3 regions of the Cryobacterium psychrophilum genome follow, and region 3 is predicted to be linked to each of the others. Evidence: riboswitches for the same ligand, from Rfam matches in the RefSeq annotation. Region 3 holds a riboswitch; each other region holds the start of a gene.
What was found. A riboswitch is a leader RNA that binds a small molecule or an ion and turns the genes downstream of it on or off. The one in region 3 is predicted to bind thiamine pyrophosphate.

Region 1 (3,611 bases), on a different contig from region 3:
AGAACGTGTCGGTGACACCACGGTTCTTGATGTCGGTCAGGACAGACATCCAGAATTTGGCGCCTTCACCGCCGGTGCCGGCCCACAATCCCAGAATGTCTTTATCGCCGTCCAGGGTCACGCCGATGGCCGCGTAGATGGGCCGGTTGGCGACCTGCCCGTCCCGAATCTTCACCACGATCGCGTCGATGAAGATCGCCGCGTAGACGCCGTTCAAGGGGCGGGACTGCCACGTTTGCATCTCCTCGATCACCTTGTCCGTGATGCGAGAGATCGTCTCTTTGGAGACCTGCGCACCGTAGATCTGGTTGAAGTGCGCGCTGATCTCCCCGGTCGTGAGGCCGCGGGCATACAACGACAGCACAATCTCATCGACCCCGGTCAAGCGGCGTTGTCGTTTCGGCACGATCACCGGAGTGAACGTGCCGTCCCGGTCACGAGGCACCTGGATGGTCACCGGCCCCGTCGAGGGGCTGATCACCGTTTTGGGCCGGGTCCCGTTGCGCACGTTGGATTCGTCACGCTCGTCCGGGGCACGGTTCTTCTCATGACCGAGATGCTCAGTCATTTCCTCGTTCAGCGCCGTCTCCAGGAACGTTTTCGTGAACTGGCCCAGCAGCCCTTCAGGACCGTCCAGGGTCAGGCCCTGCTCCTTGGCCAGGCGCACCCATTCCTTCGCCGCCACCGCCTCACGGGTGGGCTCATTTTTCGTCTTCTTCGTCACAGCATCAAGTGTCGTCATCACGGCACCTTTCCCGCCAGACCCACGTCCAGCGCGTCAGGCCGGAAACACCGTTTAAGAGACAGTCCCGACGGAGCAACACAGGGCGCGAAGCATGGTCAGTTGCGGGGCTGACTTTCCTTCACCAGGCGCGCCGGAGTCATCAGTCGGCGACGGGCGTGTACCGTTAGGCATCGGAGTCCCCCCACTCCAACGATTAGCCCCGGTTCTCATGTTCGTCTTCCTCAGGCGATACATGCCGGGGTTTTTTCGTTCGTTCCGGGGTCTGGCCCGTTGCGGAACAGTGGTGGCGCTAAGCGTTGGTCCGGAGTCGAAGAAGCCGGGGATCGGTATACGCTGTGAGTGACACGGGGTGCCCAGGCTGTATGACGCTGGGCTGAGATGACACCCGTTGAACCTGATCTAGTTCGAACTAGCGAAGGGATGTCAGTGGAGGCTTGCGCACCGTACTGGGGCTGAACCACATCCTTTTGCCTATTTTAAGGTGAAGAAACTCCATGAAATTAGCAGAACAGATTGTCTTGGTCACCGGTGGCGGGCGGGGCCTGGGGCACAGCATCGTGGCGGCCTTCGCCGCGCAGGGCGCCAGAGTGGTCATTAATTATCGCACCAGCGCGGCCAGCGCGCAGGCTCTCGCTGCAGATTATGGCAGTAAGCAGGCGGTTGCTGTGCAGGCCGACGTCACGGACGCCGCTCAGGTTGCGGAACTGCTCGCGGAGGCTGCGGCACATTTCGGTTCCCCCGTCACCACAGTGGTCAATAACGCGCTGGCGGATTTCTCGTTCAACGGTGACGCCCGCTCCGACGCCGTAGGAATCACCTGGGAGGAGTTCGACGCCCAGTTCTCCGGGAGCGTGCGCAGCGCCCTGAACACCACTCAGCAGGCACTGCCCGGCATGCGCGAACTCGGGTTCGGCCGAATTATCAATATTGGCACCAACCTGTTCCAGAACCCGGTGGTCCCGTACCACGACTACACTTCTGCCAAAGCGGCCCTGCTGGCCTTGACTCGTACCCTGGCAGCAGATCTCGGCCAGCACAATATCGCGGTCAATATGGTCTCTGGCGGGCTTTTGCGCACAACGGATGCGAGCGCTGCCACCCCCGAGGAAGTGTTCGATTTCATCGCCGCGGCCACCCCGCTTGGGAAGGTCACCACCCCGGCGGAATTCGCCGACGCCGTTCTGTTCTTCGCTTCCCCCTGGGCGCGGTCCGTCACGGGCCAGAATCTGGTGGTCGACGGCGGCCTGGTGATGAACTGAAAGGGTTCGTAATGTCGAACCCACGCCAGCTCCATTTTAACGCGTTCCTCATGGGCTGCGGCCACCACAGCGCTGCTTGGCGTCGCCCCGGGTCATCACTGGAGCAGCTCGGGGATATTGGTTATTACGAGAGTCTTGCTCAAAACGCGGAACGCGGCCTTTTTGACGCTGTGTTCTTCGCCGATGGGCAGTCCGTTGGCGATGTCGCTGCCGGCCCCCGGTGGTTCTTCGAGCCGTTAACAGCGTTGGCGGCGATGGCGCGGGTCACGAACAGGATCGGTCTGGTCAGCACTGTTTCTGCCACCTTCTATACTCCCTTCCACGCAGCGCGTATGCTCGCCTCCCTCGACCACATCAGTAATGGACGGGTCGGCTGGAACGTGGTCACCTCCATGTTCGATGCCGAGGCCCGCAACCACGGGCTGGAGGCGATGCCCTCCCACGAAGACCGGTACAGCCGGGCGGCCGAGTTCATCGCGGTTGCGCTGCGCCTGTGGGACTCGTGGGCCGATGACGCCCTCATCCTGGATCGGGCCGGACTCTTCGCTGACCCGGCACGAGTGCAACCGATCGATCATGCCGGTGAACACTTCCGCGTGGACGGCCCGTTGACCGTTCCGCGGTCGCCGCAGGGCCGACCGGTGCTGTTCCAAGCCGGCGCGTCCGAGCAGGGTCGGGATCTGGCCGCCCGGTACGCGGAAGGAATCTACGCGGTCGCCTATGATTTGCAGAGCGCCCAGGATTATTACGCGGATGTGAAGCGGCGGATCGCCGCGGCGGGGCGCAACCCGGAGACCGTATCCATCATGCCGGGACTGGTCACCTATGTGGGCTCCACGGAGGCCGAAGCCCGCGCCAAACAGGCCGAGGTCGACGCGCTGCTCCCGGCGGAGCAGTCGTTGGCCCAGTTGAGTGTGTTCGTGCAGGAGGACTGCAGCGGCTGGGAACTGGATGCCCCGGTGCCGCCGTTGGCACCGCTTGGCGACTTCAGCGGCCCGCAGGGCCGGTACGCCACGATTCTGCGCATCATTGAGGCGGAGCAACCCACGGTGCGGCAATTGCTCGGCCGACTCGCCGCCGGGGGCGGCCATTGCACCATGCTCGGCACCCCGGAGCAGATTGCGGACCAGATTGAGCTCTGGTTCCACTCCGGCGCCGCAGACGGATTCAATCTCATGCCACCCCTCCTGCCGGAATCGCTCGATGACTTCATAGACGAGGTCATCCCGGTGCTGCAGAGACGCGGACTCTTCCGCACCGCCTACACCGCGGGTACGTTGCGCGGGAATCTGGGACTGGAGCGGCCTCTGGTGTCACTTCGGCGCTGAAATTAGAGTGACGTGCGGGATTGCTTGTGAAGAGTTGTGAGGAGTTCGAGTTCATGATCCTTGAACACTGCCGAGGTCATCATCGACAGCTGGCGTGGCCTCGGCAGGTCGATGGTGAGGTTCAGTCGCACAGACGTTGGCCGTGCGCTCAAGACGACTACCCGGTCGGCCAAGTAGATCGCTTCGCGAATGTCGTGGGTGATGAGCACTGCGGTCCACGAGTTCCTGGACCACATGTCCTGCAACCAGGATTGCATTTCCGTGCGGGTCAGCGAATCC
Region 2 (3,611 bases), on a different contig from region 3:
TCCTTCTGTGGCATGTAGGCACAATGCTCGCGTTCCCCCGTGGCGGCTACGCCATCGACGAGGACGTCGCCTGTGCTGGGCTTTTCCAGTCCGGCCATGATGTTGAACAGGGTGCTCTTGCCGCATCCACTCGGGCCGATGACCGCAACGAATTCTCCCGGCTGTGCGGAGAAAGAGACGTTGTCGATGACCTGCCGTGATTGCCCCTTCCCGAGTTGAAAAGATTTTCCAATGCCGCGCACTTCGACCTTGGGCGTTTTCGGCGGGGCGTTAGACATTCCGGCTCCGGCGTTCTTTCGAGTGCCACGGGATGATCAGCCGCTCGGCGACGTAGGTCAGGAGAAAGAGGGAGATACTCAGCGTCGCGGTGACCACGACGGCGGCGAGGACGAGGTCTGTGCGGAACGAGTTTTTCATCAGGGCCATGTAGATTCCGAGTCCTTGTTGGGCTCCGACGTACTCGGCAAAAATAGCTCCGGTGACCGCGTAGGTGATGCCGATGCGAAGCGCCGTGAAGAAAGACGGGAGGGCGGAGGGAAGTCGGACGTAGATGAACTGTTTCCACCGGTTGGCACCCATGCTCCGCAGCAGATTAGTGGCTTCACGATCGGTTCGGTTGAAACCGTCGATCAGTCCAACCGTGACTGGGAAGAATGTCACCAGTGCGATGACGATGACTTTGGGCAGCACCCCGAAACCGAACCAGATGATCATCAGCGGTGCAATGGCGATGATGGGTATTGTCTGAGATGCCACCAGCAGCGGCATCAGCGCCTGCCGAAGCCACGGCGAGAAGTCGATCACGATGGCCAAGGCCCAGGCGACCGTCAGGGAAACAGCGAAGCCGAGAAGGGTTGCTTGCAGCGTGGGTATGGTGTTCGCCCAGATGGTGTCCCGGGCGTTCCACCCCTGTTCCAGAATGCGCCAAGGGGAGGGGAGGATTGCCGGCTGCACTTGGCCCGCGGTCACGGCAATCTGCCACGCTGCCAGAAGAGCGATGACGATCACCAGAGAGGGAACCAGCGTAGTGAGTGCTGTTTTGACGCCCCGAATTGTTCGGCGGGGAACAGTTTTCGGCATGCTTTCGCCTCGAGTGCTCGTCGGTGCGGTCACAGTGTTCACCTGGTTCGAGTTGCGCGACCGGGAGCGTTACTTCTCGCTGAGGTACTGGTCGGAAAATAGCGTGGAGGTGTCCAAGGGCGCGGTAAGCGGGTCGCCGTTTCCGTCCACCAAAAGGTCGGCCTGGTAGAGGAAATCGGCCAGTTGCTGCCACTGGGCGCTCGTTTGGGTGCCGACCTGGCCGGTGGCGTCTTTGAGGTAGTTAGCGCTCAATTCCTTCTGGCTGCGGTAGACGAGTTCAGTATTTTCGAAGACACCGGGGTTCGCATCGATCAGGATCCTGGCCGCAGCATCCGGGTTGTCAGCGGCGTACTGATACCCCTTCTGGAGGGCCTGAACGAACTCCTTGGTAGCACTGGCGTGTTCCTTGATCCAGCCCTTGTTCCCTTCGACGATCACCGAGTATTGGTCGGGGACGCCGTAGTCAGAGAGGTTGAAGAACTTCATCGGAGTGCCGCGCAGGGACGCATCAATTCCTTCCCAGGTTGTGAAGGCCGACGTGAAGTCGACTTTGCCGGCGTAGAGCGCCTCATAAGCGGAGGTACCAAGCGTGACTTGGGTGAACTTGCCGGTGCCGCCCGCATTCTTGATGGCATGGGACGCTTCCGTGGAGAAGGTGGCGCTCGGACCAGCCGTTCCGAAGATCTTCCCGTCGAGGTCTTTCGGGCTAGTTATGTCCTCGCGGGACGCCAAAACACCGATCGCTGTGGCATCGTGCTGGAGCACCGACATGACCGAAACATTCCCCACCCCCGTTGCCGCCGCAAAAGTGGCGGTGTTCTGAAAGCTGATGCCGAAGTCGGCGGCGCCCGCGTTGATGAGGGCGTCGGTCGACGACTGGCTATAGGGGAGCACCTGAACGTCCAAGCTTGCCTCGGTGAAAAAGCCCTTGTCGATGGCTACATACAGTCCCGTGTGGTTTGTGTTCGGCGTCCAGTCGAGCGCGAAACTAATCGGCGTGGTCTCGTTGCCGGAAGCGGAGCCTAGCGGTGACGCCGACGCGCAGCCGGTCAGCGCTGCCATGGCCGCAAGTGCCAGGGCGCCGATCATCCCCCCTGCACAGCGTCGTCGATTGCGGACGGAATTATTCGAATGTGGTGCGTCCATTGTCGTGCCCTCCTTGAATACTGGGATTTGGGCACGGGATGTGAGATTGATGGCCTCCCTGCGCTGGCATGATCCAGATCAGGTTCAACGGTCGAAGCTTGAAGAGCTCCCTCTCAGCCCGGCTCACCGGACTCCCGTGTACAAAGGCGAGCATAACCGAGAATGGACCCGTTGTGCTTCCGGCCGCCGCATCCCACGGCGGCGGCGATCTGTTAGGCCTTCCCCGCGGCCCAGAGCTGGTGAAAGTGGTGAATGGGGCCGCGCCCAGAGCCGACATGGAGATCGTCGGCATGCCTCAAACTGTCCTGCAGCCAGGCCTTGGTCACAGTCAACGCCTCGTTCCAATCATTGTGCCGCGCTTGGAGAGTTGCCATTGCCGAGGACATTGAGCATCCTGTCCCGTGCGTGTTGGAGGTGGCCACTCGCGGGGCGCTCACCTGGATGATCTGGCGGTGGCCGGCTAGCTCGCCCTGGGCATCAACCAAGGCGTCCGGACACTGGGCCCCCTCCAGATGGCCGCCCTTGACCAGCACGATGACGTTGTGGGCGGCTGAAAGTCGGTGTCCCTGCTCAAGCGCTTGCGACCAGGCGAGGGCTGTCGGCTCTCGAAGCAGCACCCCCAGTTCCGCCAGATTCGGAGTGACAAGGTCGGCACGATTGAGCAGTCGGATCACGGCCTCTTCGGCCGCCGGTTCCAACAGCCGATCCCCGCTGGTGGCGACCATCACCGGGTCCACGACCACTACCGGGGGGTTCACTTCTTTGAGCCAGAGATCTACCACGTCGACGATTTGCGCATTGCCCAGCATGCCGATTTTGACCGCGTCGATGGTGACGTCGTCGCTGACGGCCCTCAGCTGCTCGCGCAGGAACTGCGCGGGCGGGATGTGCACGGAGCGGACCCCGTGGGTGTTCTGAGCGACGAGCGCGGTCACGACGGCCATGCCGTAGCCGCCGTGCGCGGAGATGCTCTTCAAGTCCGCTTGGATCCCTGCACCGCCGGTGGGGTCTGTGCCGGCAATGCTGAGTACGCGGGGGATGGGCTGGGTCATCGAATGTATTCCTCTACGAAACGTTTGGGGGCTGACGGCACCGGATCGGCCAGGTGGCGAGGACGGCGAGCGGGGCGCAACGAACTGAGAGCGACACCGGCGAAGACGAGCACCCCGGCCGTTCACGCACGAGGATCGCCGCAAGCACCACCATCATCACGGCCGGATTGGCCGCATTGATGAGCGACGCAGGCTGCGGCGTCGTGTACTGCAGCGCCGTGTACAGCAGCAGGTTGTACCCGGCGATACCAAGCAAGGCGAGCAGCAAGAGCCGAGGTCACGAGTCTGCCACCACGCGTCAGTCTGGCTTCTCCACGATCTGGGCGAGGAGGA
Region 3 (3,611 bases):
ATCGACCCGGCCGCAAGCGACCCGGGCAGTACAACAGTCGCGTCGGCCAGGGTGTCAACGAACTGTTCGTCGTGGGTAACGGCGACGAGGGCGGTGCCGTCGTCGAGCAGTTCGGCCAGCAGAAGCACAAGTTCGTGCCACGTGCGGGAATCCTGGCCGAACGTCGGCTCGTCCAGCACGAGCAGGCGCGGCCGGGTGGCCAGCACGGTGGCAACGGAGAGGCGACGCTTCTCTCCGCCCGACAGGGTGAACGGATTCGCGTCGGCCAGGTGGTCGAGACGCAGGCGCTGCAGGAGTTCGTCGACGCGAGCGGTCTGCTCCGAGGCGCTCAACCGCAGCGCACGGGGCCCGATCATGAGGTCGTCTCGTACCGTCGCCGCCAGAAACTGATGCTCCGGGTCTTGAAAGACGGTGCCGATGCGGGTCAGCAGCTCACGGGAGCGCCACCGCACAGGCTGGTCCCCGATGCCGTTCGCGAGCGCCGGCCCGGCTGTGAGCGTACCTCCGGCTGGCGCGAGGAGCCCGGAGAGCGTGAGCGCGAGCGTGGACTTGCCCGCGCCGTTCGGGCCGGTGACGGCCGTCGCGAGGCCCGCGCGAATGTCCAGGCCGACGTCTCGTGCCACGACCTCCGCGGTGCGACGAGCGAAGGGGACCCGGCCCACTGAGAGCGCATCGGCCCGCAACAGGAGCTCCGGCGCCACCGGGGATCTGAGCCGTCGAACCGGAGCACGAAGCGCGACCTGAGGCACCCAGACACCGGCTTTTGACAGCCGTTCACCCTCGCGTGCGAGCACATCAGCGGTGGGACCGTCGGCCATGACACCGCCGGCCGGATCGAGAACAATGACGCGGTCGACGACGTGCTGCCACACGGCCACGCGATGCTCGATCACGATCAGGGTTGCTCCGGAGCGATCCAGTCCGCGCACCACCGCGTCCCGGACGTCGATCACGCCGTTCGGGTCGAGGTTGGCGGTGGGCTCGTCGAGCAGCAGGAGACCCGGTGCCATGGCGAGCACCCCGGCGAGGGCCAGGCGTTGCTTCTGGCCGCCGCTGAGCGCGGAGGTCGGGTGGTCGAGGGGTAGGTCGAGTCCCACGGCCGCGAGGGCGGCTCGCACGCGCGGCCAGATTTCTGCGCGCGGAACGGCGAGGTTCTCACAGCCGAAGGCCACATCATCCCCGATTCGGGCGAGGACCACCTGCGAATCGGGATCCTGCAGCACCAGACCGACCCGGCCGCGGGCGTCCGCTGCCCGGCGACCATCGACGAGGAGGTCACCGGTGGAATCGCCGTCTTCTTCGTCTCCGAGCACGCCGGCCAGGGCGTGCACGAGTGTGCTCTTGCCCGCACCGCTCGACCCTAGCAGGAGCACGCGCTCCCCCGGTGCAATGTCAAGGTCGAGGGCCGACACCGCCGGGCGGGCGCGGCCGGCATGACGCCAGCCCCAGCCGCGGGCCGTGATTCGGGCGGGTTTGACCGGGGTGGAGCTCTGGGCGTTGGCCGACATTCGTTACCGAACGGCTTGCGGCGCGCGCGCGGGACGCATGGCCTCGCGCCCACTGGCGAAACGACTCAATGCTCCGGTTCGGGCAAGGCCGCGCACGGCCAGCCAGGAGAGCAGGCCGGCGAGCACCGTGCCGGACAGGATGGCCGTCACGAAGTACACGGTCTTGAAGCCGAGGTCGAGCGCCGCATAGCTGATGGCCGTGTCGAGGAGTGCGACGGCGAGACCGGCGCCAGCACCGGCGAGCAGTGCGACACCCAGGCGAAAGTTGGCATAAAAGAACAGGGCAAGGACGATCTCCGCGCCGAGGCCCTGCAGTACACCCCAGATCAGCGTGGCGAAGCCCCACTGGGTACCGATGAGCATCGACACGACCGCTGCGATGACCTCGGTGTACAGGGCAGCCCCGGGTTTGCGGATGATCAGCCCGCCGAGAACCCCGGCAAAAAGCCAACCGCCGGCGAGCAGCCCGCCGAGGCCGGGGGCGAATGCCAGAAGGCTGCTGAGCGGCGACCAGGCCAGGCCCCACGCCCAGAAGATGACGCCGCTCGCGACGCCGATGACGCTCGCGACGACGATGTCCACGACGCGCCAGCGATAGTTACGACCCCTGGTCGCCGTCGATGAGGTCGTGCCGAAGGTTTTAGATGTTGCGTGCATTGTCGTGCCCTTTCCGTGGATGAATCATCGGTGGATGACTCAGGTGGGGCACGGGTACGAGAAGTCTCCCTGCGCCGGCATGATCCGGATCAGGTTCGACGGTCGAAGCTCTACAGCTTCCTCTCAGCCCGGTTAACCGGACTCCCGTGTTCCTGATCAGTCTAGCCGCCCGCGTAGACTCACGGAATGGGGTCTTGTTCATGAGCATGCTTGTCGTGCTCGCCGCAGCCATGCTCATGCTCGTGCTGCTGCGTGCGTCGCTCATTCGGCGACGCCGCATCATGCGCGGTCTTCCGGTGCACGGCACCTGGCACTGGCCACGCCAGCGCCGCCGTGGGGGCCGCGCTACTTCTTGAGGGCTCGAATAATGCGGGTGAGTACGTGGCCCGTGACGCAGATGAACGGAATGGCCACCCCGAGCAGCGCAATGACGTTCGGCTCGAACCGCACCGTTCCGGCCGATTTCACGTAGGCACCGATCGGCAGCGCACCGCCACCGCCACCGCCGCCAGAGCCCTGGTCGCCCGCGTCGCCGCCGCCGAAGCCGTACTGCACGATCGCCACGGGTACGAGCGTGACGCCGTCAATCTGGATCGGTTCGCCATAGGCGGACTTCACACCGGCGGAACGGGATATCTCTGCAAGCTTTTCCGGAAGGCTAGTCATGCCAACAGGTTACCCCTCGTTCGGTTCTCTGCTGGGCACAATATGCGACGCCGGCCGAACCATGCCCCGCCCAAACCGTGCCGTGACGGTGTCCACCGCAAGCTCCGCGCCCCGCCAATCCTCGTCGGGATCCCACAGGGCGAGGCCCTGGCTGTCCGCCGGCGAGAGCTGCTCCATCCGCACGCCGATCAAACGCACCCGGATGCCGGACGCCGCGAGCACCTCGAAGGCTGCCACGGCCTCTTCATAGATGCGCCGTCCCACGTTGCTCGGCTCGGCGAGCGTACGCGACCTCGTGACGGTGCTGAAATCCCGGTAGCGGAGCTTGAGCACAACGCGCCGTCCGACCAGCCCGCCCCGCCGCAGACGCACCGCGACCGCGTCGGCAAGCCGCAGCAGTTCGCTGCGGAGCACCGCGGTATCCGTCACGTCGTACTCAAATGTCTGCTCGTGGCCGACGCTCTTCTCCTCGCGCTCAATCGTGACCGCGCGCGAGTCCCTCCCCCAGGACAGCTCGTGCAGTTTGTTCCCCGATGCTTCCCCGAGCGAGCGCTGAAGTAGGTGCAGGGGCGTGTGGGCGATGTCGCCGATCGTGCGCAGCCCGAGCCGTACGAGGGCCTCCTCGGTCGTGGCCCCCACGCCCCACATCGCGTTCACGGGCAGGGGATGCAGAAAGTCGAGTGTCGCTTCTGCCGGCACCACCAGCAGACCGTTGGGCTTGGCCAGGCCGGACGCGAGCTTGGCGATGAATTTGGTGGGCGCCGCACCGACCGAACACAC

Region 1: another riboswitch for thiamine pyrophosphate. It lies ahead of EDD25_RS17170 (3-oxoacyl-ACP reductase); the one in region 3 lies ahead of EDD25_RS14925 (ECF transporter S component).
Region 2: another riboswitch for thiamine pyrophosphate. It lies ahead of EDD25_RS17150 (ABC transporter substrate-binding protein); the one in region 3 lies ahead of EDD25_RS14925 (ECF transporter S component).

What each region holds. Positions count from the first base shown of each region.
Region 1 covers NZ_SODI01000002.1:71,993-75,603, reverse strand. The annotation lists gene EDD25_RS17175 (IS256 family transposase) at 1-745, opposite strand, end outside; TPP riboswitch at 1,081-1,183, shown strand; gene EDD25_RS17170 (3-oxoacyl-ACP reductase) at 1,240-2,004, shown strand; gene EDD25_RS17165 (LLM class flavin-dependent oxidoreductase) at 2,016-3,332, shown strand; gene EDD25_RS17160 (ABC transporter ATP-binding protein) at 3,335-3,611, opposite strand, start outside.
Region 2 covers NZ_SODI01000002.1:68,142-71,752, reverse strand. The annotation lists gene EDD25_RS17160 (ABC transporter ATP-binding protein) at 1-278, opposite strand, end outside; gene EDD25_RS17155 (ABC transporter permease) at 271-1,080, opposite strand; gene EDD25_RS17150 (ABC transporter substrate-binding protein) at 1,150-2,169, opposite strand; TPP riboswitch at 2,265-2,374, opposite strand; gene thiD (bifunctional hydroxymethylpyrimidine kinase/phosphomethylpyrimidine kinase) at 2,439-3,278, opposite strand; gene EDD25_RS17140 (EamA family transporter) at 3,292-3,546, opposite strand.
Region 3 covers NZ_SODI01000001.1:3,173,575-3,177,185, reverse strand. The annotation lists gene EDD25_RS14930 (ABC transporter ATP-binding protein) at 1-1,508, opposite strand, end outside; gene EDD25_RS14925 (ECF transporter S component) at 1,512-2,165, opposite strand; TPP riboswitch at 2,215-2,323, opposite strand; gene EDD25_RS17635 (hypothetical protein) at 2,366-2,521, shown strand; gene EDD25_RS14920 (hypothetical protein) at 2,511-2,831, opposite strand; gene dinB (DNA polymerase IV) at 2,841-3,611, opposite strand, start outside.